Linked DNA regions of Solidesulfovibrio magneticus RS-1. The protein of the gene in region 2 interacts with the protein of the main gene of each other region in a pairwise test. Links are inferred from orthologs where the notes say so. Each region holds a gene or a part of one and is shown on either strand. Other genes may lie near its edges. The genes, in order: sfsA and DMR_RS10740.

Region 1 (5,924 bases), 2.7 Mb from region 2 along the record:
AAGCCGGGCCAGTTCGCTCAGTTCGTCGCCGGCCCCGACCTCGGGCACCCGGGCGTCCATGCGGCCGGTGTCGATGGCCCGCACCGTGTCGATGAGGTCTTTTAAGGGCGTGAGCACCCGCCGGGCCAGGACGAAACCGGCGGCCAGGCCCAAAAGCGCCACCGGCAGCATGATGCCGGCGAAAATGACCCGAAACCGGGCCAGCAAGCCCTCGCGGTCGCTGGCATCCTTGCCGATGGTCACCGACCCCCCGCCGGGAAGCGCCCGGCAGCCGATTTCCGTAAGTCCCCCGTCGGGATCGGGACCCGGCACAAAGGCCCACTGCACCGACGGCCCCGGGACCAGGGGCAGGACCTCCGGCAGGGGCACGGAGTCCTCGGGCGACTGGCTGAACAGGGTGGCCCCGTCCGGGCCGGCCACCCGTAGCAGATACTCCTCGACATCAATGTTTTCCTGCTCCAGGCGCAGGAAATCGAGCAGACCGGCCAGGCCTTTTTTCTGGCTCACGGACACGTATTCCCGCAGTTTCTGGGCCATGGCCACCCGGTCGCCCTCGCGCACGGCTCCCGAGAGCAGGGAGTAGGCCAGGACGAACAGGGTCAGGGCGCTGCAGATGAAGATGCAGGAGTACAGCGCCGTCAGGCGCAGGGTGGTGGAGCGCAATAGCGGCCGGCTATTCCTTGAGAACATAGCCGACCCCGCGCAGGGTATGGAGCATCTTCCGGTCGTAGTCCCGGTCGATCTTGTTGCGCAGTCGGCAGACGAGGACGTCCACGAGATTGGTCTGGGGATCGAAGTGGTAGTCCCAGACGTGCTCCATGATCATGGTCTTGGACAGCACCTTGCCGGGATTGCGCATGAAGTATTCAAGCAGGGCGAACTCCCTGGGCTGGAGCTGCACGGCCGTCTCGCCCCGGGACACCTCCCGGGTGAGCAGGTTCATGGACAGCTCGCCCACGGTCAGGCGGGTGGGCTCCGAAGCGCTGGTGGAACGGCGGATCAGCGCCTGGACCCGGGCCAGGAGTTCGGCAAAGGAAAAGGGCTTGGACAGATAATCGTCGCCGCCGGTTTCAAGGCCCCGCACCCGGTCCTCCACCGACCGCTTGGCCGAAAGGATGATGATGGGGGTCATGATTTTGCGGCGGCGCAGTTCTTCAATGACCTGCAAGCCGTCCAGGCCGGGCAGCATGACGTCGATGATGGCCACGCAGTAGGGCTCGGTGGCGGCCAGATGCAGGCCGTCGGGGCCGTTTGCCGCATGGTCCACGGCAAACCCGCTCTGGCGCAGGCCGCCAAGGATGAAGGAGGCGATTTTCTCGTCGTCCTCGACGAGGAGGATGCGCATGACAGGAACGTCCTTTGCGGTGTTGGCGGCCTGGGCGAGGCTGCCCGGCCGCCGCTCTGGATGCATCGGGGTATACATAGAACTCCCCATAATGACCAGCGCCCGGCCGGGCTACGGTTTTCCAGCTTTTTTCAGATCTGTAATCGCCCTGTAAGGATCATGTAACGTACTGAAATCGTACTTTAAATTTCACTCCTGTAATGAACGGGTAAGCGCCGGGAAAGGAAGACGGGCCTAGACCGTTGCCATCGACACGGCGGCTGCGGCCCCGGTCGATACGGGAGGGCCCGCGCCGAGGGAATCGTCCCGGTCGGTTGGGGGATGCCAGAAACCGCTTACCCTTTTTACAAGGAGTCCATACCATGAAAAAGATCGTCATCTTCACCGTCGTGTCCTGCCTGCTCGCCACCTCCATGGCTTTCGCCGGCACCAAGAAAAAGGCCAAGAAGCCTACCAAGGACGGCAGCTACTCCGTGGTCGAGATCATGAAGGACAAGAAGAAGAACACCAAAAAGACCACCCCCGCCAACTAGTTTCGGCGGACCGCCAGGAGCCGACAAAGCCCTGCCTCGGCGGAAGATTTGTCGATCCACTGCACCCCCCCTGCGGCAATGCCGCAGGGGGGGTGTTGCATTGCGCGCCGCCGATTGCGGTTGTCGCCGCGCGCACCGGCAGGCTTGGAACCCGAAAACGGCCGTGTCGCCGGCCCTGTCGTCGCGGCCCCCTACCAGGCCGCCAGCGGCAACCGCTCGCCAAGCGCCACGCCGGCGGCGCTGACGGCGGCGCGGTAGGGCAGGACGAGGACGCCGGCGGCGGCGGCTTCGGCTAGCAGATCGGCGTATTCGGGATCGATGACGGCGGCCGGGGCGAAGCAACGGCCGTCGGGGCGCTGGACGCAGTAGAAGATGGCGGCCTTGTCGCGGCCTTCCCGGGCCAGCCGGGTGAGTTCAATAAGATGTTTGCGCCCGCGTTCGGTGGCGGCGTCCGGGAACATGGCCGCGTCGTCCTCGACCATTGTCACGTTTTTGCATTCCACGAAGCAGCGTCCGGCCGGGCCGGTGAGGAGGAAATCGAGGCGGCCGTCGGCAAAGGGCGGTTCGGGGCGGGCCGCGTCGTAGCCTATAAGCTCCGGGATGGCCCGGGCGGCCACGGCCCGGCGCAGCAGCCGGTTGGGGGTGAGCGTATTGACCCCGACCCAGAAATCGCCGGCGAAATCCGGCACTTTCGTCATTTCCAGGGTGTAGGGCAGCCGCCGTTTGGGATTGTCGGACGTGGACAGGCCGATGGTCGCGCCCGGGCGCAGCAGCCCCAGCATGGAGCCGGTGTTGTTGGCGTGGGCGGTGATGGGGCCGTCCGGGCCTTCGGCATCGACGAGAAACCGTTTGTAGCGCCGCACGAACCGGGCTTCGAGAATGGGGCCGGGGTGGGGCAAAACGACTCGGGTCGGTTCTCGCTCCATGATTTACCTTCCAGGCATTATGCTTTAGAGTTCCGACCCGGCCGCGTCCGACGCGGTCCCCGCCATCAACCCCCAAGCCAAGGATTTCGGGCCATGCGCACCGCGCTCCGTATGCGTCTCGTCGCCCCGTCCGCCACCCTCGGCATGGCCGCCAAGGCCGCCGATCTGCGCCGTCAGGGCAAGGCCATCCTCGACCTCTCGGCTGGCGAACCCGACTTCAACACGCCCCAGCACATCAAGGACGCCGCCAAAAAGGCCATTGACGACAATTTCACCCGCTATACGCCGGTGCCGGGCATACCGACCCTACGCGAGGCGGTCACCGGGTATTACAAGAAAATCTACGGCGTGCCCGTGCCCAAGGAGGCGGTCATCGCCACCAACGGCGGCAAGCAGGCCCTGTATAATCTCTTCCTGGCCGTGCTCAACCCCGGCGACGAAGTGCTGGTGCCGGCCCCCTACTGGGTCAGCTACCCGGACATGATCCGTCTGGCCGGCGGCGAACCCGTGGCCGTGCCGAGCAGCCCGGAAAACGGCTTCCTCGTTACCGTGGAAGACCTTGACCGGGCGGCCACCCCGGCCACCAGGGCCATGGTCCTCAACTCGCCCTCCAACCCCACCGGGGCCCATTACACCGCCGAACAACTCGACGCCATCATGGCGTGGGCCGTTTCCCGGGGCATCTACATCGTCTCCGACGAGATCTACGACCGCCTTGTCTACGAGCCGGCCAAGCCCGCCTCCATGGCCGGCTGCTTCGCCATGTACCCGGACAACGTGGCCGTGGTCGGCGGCCTGGCCAAGAGCTTCGCCATGACCGGCTGGCGCATGGGCTACTGCATTGCCCATCCCGACGTCATCCGGGCCATGTCCACCCTGCAAAGCCAGTCCACCTCCAACATCTGCTCCATCGTGCAAAAGGCGGCCATCGCGGCGCTGACCGGCCCCCTGGACTGCGTGGAGGAGATGCGCCAGGCCTTTGCCCGCCGCCGCGACCTGTGCCTGTCCATCATAAGGACCTGGGACAAGGCCTTTTGCCCCGTTCCGGCCGGCGCGTTCTACCTGTTCCCGAGCCTTTCGGCCTACTACAACGAGGCCGTGCCCAATTCCACGGCCCTGTCCGAAGCGCTTTTGACCGAAGCCGGCATCGCCACCGTCCCGGGCGTGGCCTTTGGCGAGGACCGCTGCGTGCGTCTGTCCTACGCCACCAGCGACGAAACCCTGGAAAAAGCCCTGACCAAGATGGGCGATTTCCTCAAAAACCTCGGTTAGCCGGGCGCACAAGCCCGAAACCCCGACGGCGGCCGGTCCCGCGACCGGCCGCCGCGAGCAAGGCGTGACCACAAAGCTGCGTAAAGACGATGATCAATCCCTGGGGTTCGTCAAGTTCCTGTCCTGGAGCTCCCTGGCGCTGATCCTGCTCGTCAACTTGTTCCTGTCCATCTTTCTTTCCAACTACGCCCGCCAGGACGTGCTGGCCAAGCAGAAGGAATTCGCCCTGCTTCTGGCCGAAAACCTCAACCACCAGATCTACCAGCGCTTCACCCTGCCCACGGTCATCGGCTTTGGCCGGGTGGAACTGTCCCAGCCGGCCCAGTACGACCGCCTGGACAAGACGGTGCTGTCCACCATCCACAGCTTCCACGTCAGCGAAGTGCGCATCTACGACCACGACAAGCGCGTGTCCTATTCCACCGACAAGGAGCTGGTCGGCCAGTCCGGCTATGCCGGCGCGGCCATCCTCGAAGCCCTGGAACAGGGCACCTCGAGCTTCCAGGTGGTGACCCGGGCCGGCATGTTCGGCGGCATCTTCGATTTTTCGCCCAAGCCCGACACGGTGACGCTGAAAACCATCTATCCCCTGCGCACCGAACGGTCGCTGGTGCCCGGCAACCCCCAAGGGTTCATCATGGGCGTGCTGGAATTCACCCAGGACATCACCGACGACTACCAAAAAGTCGTCGATTTCCAGCGCATCATCATCGCCACCTCGCTTATGTCCTCGTTTTTGCTTTTCGTCATGCTGCGCATCATCATCAGCCGGGCCGGACGCATCAACGCCCAGCGCATCGCCGACCGGGAGCGCCTGGAACGCGAACTCCAGCAACAGGAAAAGCTCGCCGGCATGGGCCGCATGGTGGCCGGCATCGCCCACGAAATCCGAAACCCCCTGGGCATCATCCGCTCCACAGCCGAACTGCTCCTCAAGCGGGCCAAGGACGCCGACCCGGCCAACGCCCGGCTGCTCTCAGCCATCTTCGACGAATCCAAGCGCCTGTCCAAGACCGTGGGCGACTTCCTGGACTACGCCCGGCCGAAAAACCCGCGCCAGGACGAGGTCGATCTGGCCCTTATCTGCGACCAGGCGCTGACCTTCCTCGAAGCCAAGTGCGAGGAACTCGGCATCGTCGTCAGCCGCGACTACGCCCCGGGGCTCACCGTTCGCGGCGACAAGGATCTCCTCTACCGGGCCGTCTACAACGTGCTTTCCAACGCCCTGGACGCCATGGCCGAGGACAAGGAGAAAGTTCGCGACCCGGCCCTGGCCGTGGCCGCGACCCGCGACGGCGACGAGCTGACGCTGACCATCGCCGACACCGGCCCCGGCTTTTGCCCGGACAACAAGGACCGCGTGCTGGACCCGTTTTTCACCACCAAGGACGCCGGCACAGGCCTGGGACTGGCCATCGTGCGCACCATCGTGGAAAGCCACAATGCCGCCCTGGCCCTGGACAATGCCCCCGAAGGCGGCGCCCGGGTGACGATGACGTTTACGGCGGCTTAGGTTTTGAAGAGAAGATGCCTCCGGCGTCTGGGGGCCTGAGGCCCCCAGACCCCCCATCCAACGAGAAGAGCCACCATGCCCAGCCAGATTTTGATTTTAGACGACGAGAAGAACTATCTCCTCATCCTGGAGACCATGCTCGGCGACGCCGGCTATGCCGTCACCGCCCTGGACGACCCGGAGACCGGCCTGGCCTTCCTGGACGAATCGGAAGTGGACGTGGTCATCACGGACATGAAGATGCCCAAGGTCACGGGCCAGCAGGTGCTGGAGCACGTCAAGCGCAACTATCCCTATATCCCGGTCATCATCATGACCGCGTTCGGCAGCATCGA
Region 2 (5,935 bases):
GACGGCGGCCGGTCTTGACGACCAACTGTTCGGTCAGCTTGGCGGCCAGATCGACGTCCTGGGCGAACCAGGTGACGTCAAAGACCGAGAGATCGAAGGTGTAGAGCTTGGCCTTGTAGCCCCGCCGCAGGGCATGGCAGCCGAGATAGGCCCCAAGCGTCCCGCCGTCGGGCAGGGTGGGAGCCTCGGCGATGACGTCCTCCAGAGGGAGGTGGTCGCCGTAGTAGCCGTAGACGGCGTGCAGGCAGGTCGGCCCGCAGGTGGCGTCATCGGGCTGGGGCAGGATGGACAGAGCCAGGGTTTGCGGTTCCACGAGACGGGAAACTATCACGGTCGCAAGGGTGTGACCATGACGCATTTGCAATGTTTGTGAAAAAATGAACTATTGGAAGTAGTTGTCGATACACAAAAAAGTGTAGCCAAGCTATTCGAGACGAATCTCTTCTTCCTTGACGATCTGGAAGGCCTTGTTGGACTTGACCAGGCCCGGGATGCCCTGGAACTTGCGAACGCCCTGGATCTCGGCTTCCAGCAGTTCGTCCACGTCGTTTTCGAGCATGAGGATGTCCCCGGGCTTGAGCGACAACAACTGGCGGCCGGTGATCTGGGAGCGGCCAAAGCGCACGAGGAGTTCCACGGGCGTTTCCATGAGCCGTTCCTTGAACCGGGCGATCCAGGCATGGTCCACTTCCAGGCGTTCGGTCTGGAACGAGGCGTAGAGCTTGGAGCGGATGGGCTCGATGGTGGCGTAGGGCAGGCAGACGATGAGCGAGCCGATGGCGTTTTCGAGTTCGACCTCGAAGGTCACGACGACCACGACATCGCTTGGCGGCACGATGGCCGCGAACTGGGGATTGACCTCGCTGCGCACGAGTTCGATGTGGACCTCGTGAACGGGCTGCCAGGATTCCTCCATGTTTTCCAGGGCGATGCGCACCACTCGGTTGATGATGGCCTGCTCGATAGGGGTGAAATCCCGGCCCTCGATCTTGGGCTGGGAGCCGGCCCCGCCGAAAAAGCTCTCCACCATGGCGAATACCAGCCTGGAGTCGACAACGAGGATGGCGTTGCCGCGCAGCGGATCGAGCTTGAAGATGTTGATGGAGGTGGGGACGGGCAGGGAGCGCATGAAGTCCCCGAACTTGGACATGTCGATGGAAATGGGGTTGACGTCGGCGCGCTTGCGCATGGCGTTGGCCATGGCGTTGGAGGCCAGGCGGGCGAAGCGGTCGTTGATGATTTCCAGAACCGGCATCCGGCCGCGGATGATGCGGTCCTGGTTGGACAGGTCGAAGACCACGACCCCGGAGTCGTCCTCCAGAATGTCGTTTTCCGCTTCGATCTCGCCGCCGGATAACCCCCGAAGCAGCGCATCGACTTCGTCCTGATCGAGAATTTTGCTCATGCCCGCACCTTTCGGCCGTTTATCGGACCACTATAGGGCTATCGGCGCGAAATGAAAAGGGAGGCCTGCAAACGAAAACCGGCCGCCCATGTTGGGGCGGCCGGATCCTTCCTCCGGGGGCGTCCCCGGTCAAACGGGCGTGGCGAACGCCCGGGTCTGGCTAGAAGCTGACATTAAGGCCCAGGGTGCCGCCGAAGGCGTTGATGCCCTGGTTGTTGAACTGGCCGATGTGGAGGTACTTGACCGATCCTTTGAGGCTCAGCTGCTGGGTCAGGGAATAGGTCGCGCCGATCTCGCCGTTCTCGGTCAGGTTGTTTTCAAAACCGTTGTACGGGGTCTTGGCGTCGGCCCACATGCCGCCGAAACCCGCGCCGGCGAAGACCGAGGCTTGGGTGGTGGCCACGAAGTGCCAGCGGACGTTGAAGTTGGCGCCGATGCCGTTGGCAGGATCGGACTTGCTGCCGTAGCCAAGGGCGGTCTCAAAACGTTTGGTCTGGTCCATGTAAACGCCCATGCCTTCAGCTTCCACGGCGAAGTTGTCGAAGACATAATAATTGAGCGCGCCGCCGTAGGTCATGATGGTGTTGACCCGAGGATTGGTGGTCCCGTAGGCGCTGAACCGGGGTTCGAAGTTGAAGCTTCCGGCCGAGAAGTTCTGGGCCATGACCCCGCCGGCCGTGGCAGCCAGGCTCAGGCTGACGGCGGCAAGTACGAGCAAGAGTTTTTTCAGCAAAGCATCCATAGCCTTCTCCCTGTAGGGCGGATTGATTGACGCGGAATGATTATCAATTGTCATGCCAACGTGTTTCATGCTAATATTGATAATAAATTAAGAATGATATAAGATTTACCTGGTTCTGGCGAAACCAATCCTGGCGAAAGGTGTTTGGTTTTTTAAAAAACTGAAACACACTCTGCGCGTTGACGTGCTGTCGCGCCACGGTTTGCCTGAGCATGGGCGGAAAGCTGTTGCCGCCCATACACGTGGTTCGTGGTGCGCAAGCCCGACATGACCTGCGCAACCAATATTTGGTATGACGCACGCGGAGTGAGGCGACCGGAAAAGCGCGGAGCCAGAAAGGGCGACTTAATTATAATGATGTCCATATATTGGGAAAATGCCGCCGCCGTGCCGTCTTCGCTGGAGCTTGTCCCGGAAGTGCGGGCGCTCATTGGCCCCGGAGACCGTATCGTGGACCTGGGTTGCGGCCCGGGACGGACCCTGGCCGGGCTTCGCCGAGACGGCCTTGGAGCGTCCCATGTCGGGGCCGACTGCAATCCGCCGAGTCTGGCCCTGGCCGCAGGGCTTGGGTTGGCTGTGGTCCGGGCGGATCTTGCCGCCTTGCCCTTTGCTGACGCTTCCTTTGAGGTAGCCGTGCTTCAGGCGGTCATGACCACGCTGCCGAGTCCGGCCGCCCGGCTGGCCGTGTTGGCCGAAGCCCGGCGGGTGGTCAAGGGCCTACTGTGTCTGGGCGATTTCCTGCGCAATCCCGATCTGCCGTATTATCGGGCCCGCTACGAGGCCGGTCTGGCCGAAACCGGCGAGGCCGGAAGCTTTCTGGTGCGCGAGGGCGGGGTCGTGCTGTATCAGGCCCACCATTTCACGTTTGAAGAGCTTGAGGGGCTCTTGTCGCAAGCAGGCTTCGGCGTGGTCCAGGCCGTCTTTGCGCAGGTTGCAACCCGCAGCGGCAACATCGTGGCCGGCGTGTCGCTGGCGGCAAAGGCGCTTTGACTTTCCGGGGCCAAGGGGCTATCAGCCAACTTTTCGCGCCCTATCCTGGAGGTTCATATGAGCGTTGCCGCCGACATGGAAGTCATGGCCCGAAAGGCCAAGGAAGCGTCCCGGGCCATGGCCGCCGCTTCCGGCGCGGCCAAGGACGCCTTTTTGGCCGGACTCGCCGGGCTGCTGGAAACCCGCCGTGAAGGCGTGCTGGCCGCCAACGCCGCTGACCTCGAAAAGGCGCGCGCGGCCGGCATGGATGCCCCGCGCCTGGACCGTCTGACGCTGACCCCGGCGGTCATGGACGGCATGGCCAAGGCCTGCCGTGAGATCATCGCCTTGCCCGACCCCGTGGGGGCCATCGAGTCCATGCGCCCCCGGCCAAACGGCCTGCTCGTCGGGTGCATGCGCGTGCCCTTGGGCGTTATCTGCATGATCTACGAATCCCGGCCCAACGTCACCATCGACGCCGCCATCTTGTGCCTCAAGGCCGGCAACGCCGTCATCTTGAAGGGCGGTTCCGAGGCCCTGGCCTCCAACCTGGCCCTGGCCGGGCTATTGCGCGAAGCCTTGGAAGCGTCGGGCCTGCCGGCCGACGCCGCCCAGCTCGTCCCCACAGCCGACCGGGCCGCCGTAGCCGCCCTATGCAAGCTCGACGAACTCATCGATGTCATGATCCCGCGCGGCGGGGAAGGGCTCATCCGGGCCGTGGTCTCCCAGGCCACCATGCCGGTGCTCAAACACTACAAGGGCGTGTGCCACGCCTACATCGACAGCGGGGCCGACGAGGCCCGGGCCGAGACCATCGTAGTCAACGCCAAGGCCCAGCGTCCGGGGGTGTGCAACGCCCTGGAGTGCCTGCTCGTCCACGTCGACGCCGCACCGACCTTCCTGCCCCGCATCGGCGACGCCTTGCGCCGGGTCGGCGTGACCATGCGGGCCTGCCCGCGCTCCCTGCCGCTTTTGGGCGAAGGAGCCGTGGCGGCTATGCCCGAGGATTTCGGCCACGAGTTCCATGACCTTATCTTGGCCGTCAAGGTTGTCGATTCCCTGGACGAAGCGCTCACCCACATCCACCGCCACGGTTCCGGGCACACCGAGGTCATCTGCACCGAGAACCATGACCGGGCCATGGATTTCCTGCGCCGGGCCGACGCCTCCATGGTCGGCGTCAACTGCTCCACGCGGTTCAACGACGGCGGCGAACTCGGCCTTGGCGCGGAGATCGGCATCTCCACCTCCAAGCTCCATTCCTACGGCCCCATGGGGCTGGTGGAACTGACCAGCGCCAAGTTCGTGGTGCTCGGCCAGGGGCAGGTGCGGGGTTAGCGAAGCGGCATGTCCGGGACCAGGATCGGCATTTTCGGCGGGACGTTCAATCCCGTCCACGTCGCCCATGTCCGGGCCGCCATCGAGGTGGCCGAGGCCTTGGGGCTGTCCGCCGTGGAATTTATTCCTTCGGCTCGGCCGCCCCACAAAATCGGCGGCAAACTGCTGGATTTCGAGCTGCGCGCCGCCCTGTGCCGGGCCGCCGTGGCCGGCATCCCGGGGTTTTCCGTCAATCTCCTGGAAGCTGACCGCCCTGGGCCGTCCTACACCCGCGACACCTTGGCCGAGTTGGCCGCTTCGCGCCCGGGGCAGGACTTCTGCTTCATCCTCGGCCTGAGCGACCTGCTCTGTCTGCCTTCCTGGAAAGACGGCCTGGGGCTGGGCCGACTGGCCGATCTGGCCGTCCATTCCCGGGAAGGGCAGGGGATCGAGGCTTTCACGGCATTTTTGACCACCCATGCCCAGGGCATGGGGGCCACGCCCACGGCCGATCCGGCCGTCTGGACGTTGCCCGGCGGCCACGCCGCCCGTTTTGTGCCCATCACCCGGCTTGACGTCAGCGCCTCGGACATCCGGGCCCGCTGGCGATCCGGCCGTCGCATCGACGGGCTGGTTTGCCAGGCCGTCTTGTCCCAACTTCTCACCAACGCCGAGACGCTGCGGACCGCCTGGGGACGCGCCGTGTCGGCCTGACGTACGGACGCACGCCTTGCAAAGCCGATCTTCTTTTTTTTGCCGCGTCATCGCCTGCCTGGCCTCGTGCCTGTTTGTGACCATGTTGGTCCTGCCAACGGCGGACAGGTATCTCGCCTTCGCGCCCAAGGGCACCATCGCCGAGACCGATACCGCGCCCTTGCCGTCGGTGAGCGCCGATCCCGCCACCTGGGGCCGCTGGTTCAATGCCCTGCGCCGGGGCTATCTCGACCGCCGCTACAACCTGCGCGGCCTGCTCATCAGCTGGAACAGCTATATGGATACCTTTGTCCTGGCGTCCACCACGCCGTCCTCCAAGGTCATGGCCGGCAAGGAGCATTGGCTGTTTCTGGCCCAGGACGGGGCGTTTCGCAACGTCATCGAGGACGCCCGCTCCCCCGAGGATCTGCCAGCCGCTTCGGTGGAGCTGCTGGCCACCGAACTGGAGCATCGCCGCCAGTGGCTGGAAGAACGCGGCATTCGCTATCTGGTGATCCTGGCCCCCAACAAGAATTCCGTCTATCCCGAGATGTTGCCCGAGGCCTTGCGTCCGGTGCGGCCCAAAAGCCACCGCGAACAGTTCGTGGAAGCCGTGCGGGCCAAGGGGCATGTCGAGATCATCGACGTCACGTCGGCTTTGCTTGAAGAAAAAAAACAGCATAATGTCTTTTACATGACCGACAGCCACTGGAACGCTTTTGGCGCTTACGCGGCCTACCGGCAGATCATGGGACCCATTGTCCGGGATTTTCCGGCGGTCAAACCCTTGCCGCGCGAGCAGTTCAGGG

What was found.
Region 1: the proteins of DMR_RS10740 (region 2) and sfsA interact in binary tests that used the Escherichia coli proteins (3 or more experiments, as listed by UniProt). The link is inferred for Solidesulfovibrio magneticus RS-1 from one-to-one orthologs.

The regions. Positions count from the first base shown.
Region 1 is NC_012796.1:5,202,022-5,207,945, forward strand. The notes cover bases 938-3,800. They hold sfsA (DNA/RNA nuclease SfsA), read right to left. Parts: upstream 2,805-3,800; coding sequence 2,070-2,804; downstream 938-2,069. Other genes in these bases: DMR_RS21695 (winged helix-turn-helix domain-containing protein), read right to left, coding at 938-1,345; DMR_RS25125 (hypothetical protein), read left to right, coding at 1,708-1,878; DMR_RS21705 (pyridoxal phosphate-dependent aminotransferase), read left to right, coding at 2,898-3,800. Outside these bases: DMR_RS21690 (sensor histidine kinase), read right to left, coding at 1-690; more of DMR_RS21695, read right to left, coding at 674-937; more of DMR_RS21705, read left to right, coding at 3,801-4,076; DMR_RS21710 (sensor histidine kinase), read left to right, coding at 4,141-5,589; DMR_RS21715 (sigma-54-dependent transcriptional regulator), read left to right, coding at 5,665-5,924. UniProt on the Escherichia coli protein: Binds to DNA non-specifically. Could be a regulatory factor involved in maltose metabolism.
Region 2 is NC_012796.1:2,528,868-2,534,802, reverse strand. Bases 2,445-5,318 are described here. They hold DMR_RS10740 (glutamate-5-semialdehyde dehydrogenase), read left to right. Parts: upstream 2,445-3,182; coding sequence 3,183-4,454; downstream 4,455-5,318. Other genes in these bases: DMR_RS10730 (alginate O-acetyltransferase AlgX-related protein), read left to right, coding at 5,164-5,318; nadD (nicotinate (nicotinamide) nucleotide adenylyltransferase), read left to right, coding at 4,464-5,147; DMR_RS10745 (class I SAM-dependent methyltransferase), read left to right, coding at 2,502-3,137. Also shown: DMR_RS10760 (C39 family peptidase), read right to left, coding at 1-331; flagellar motor switch protein FliM, read right to left, coding at 425-1,405; DMR_RS10750 (outer membrane beta-barrel protein), read right to left, coding at 1,566-2,147; more of DMR_RS10730, read left to right, coding at 5,319-5,935. UniProt on the Escherichia coli protein: Catalyzes the NADPH-dependent reduction of L-glutamate 5-phosphate into L-glutamate 5-semialdehyde and phosphate. The product spontaneously undergoes cyclization to form 1-pyrroline-5-carboxylate.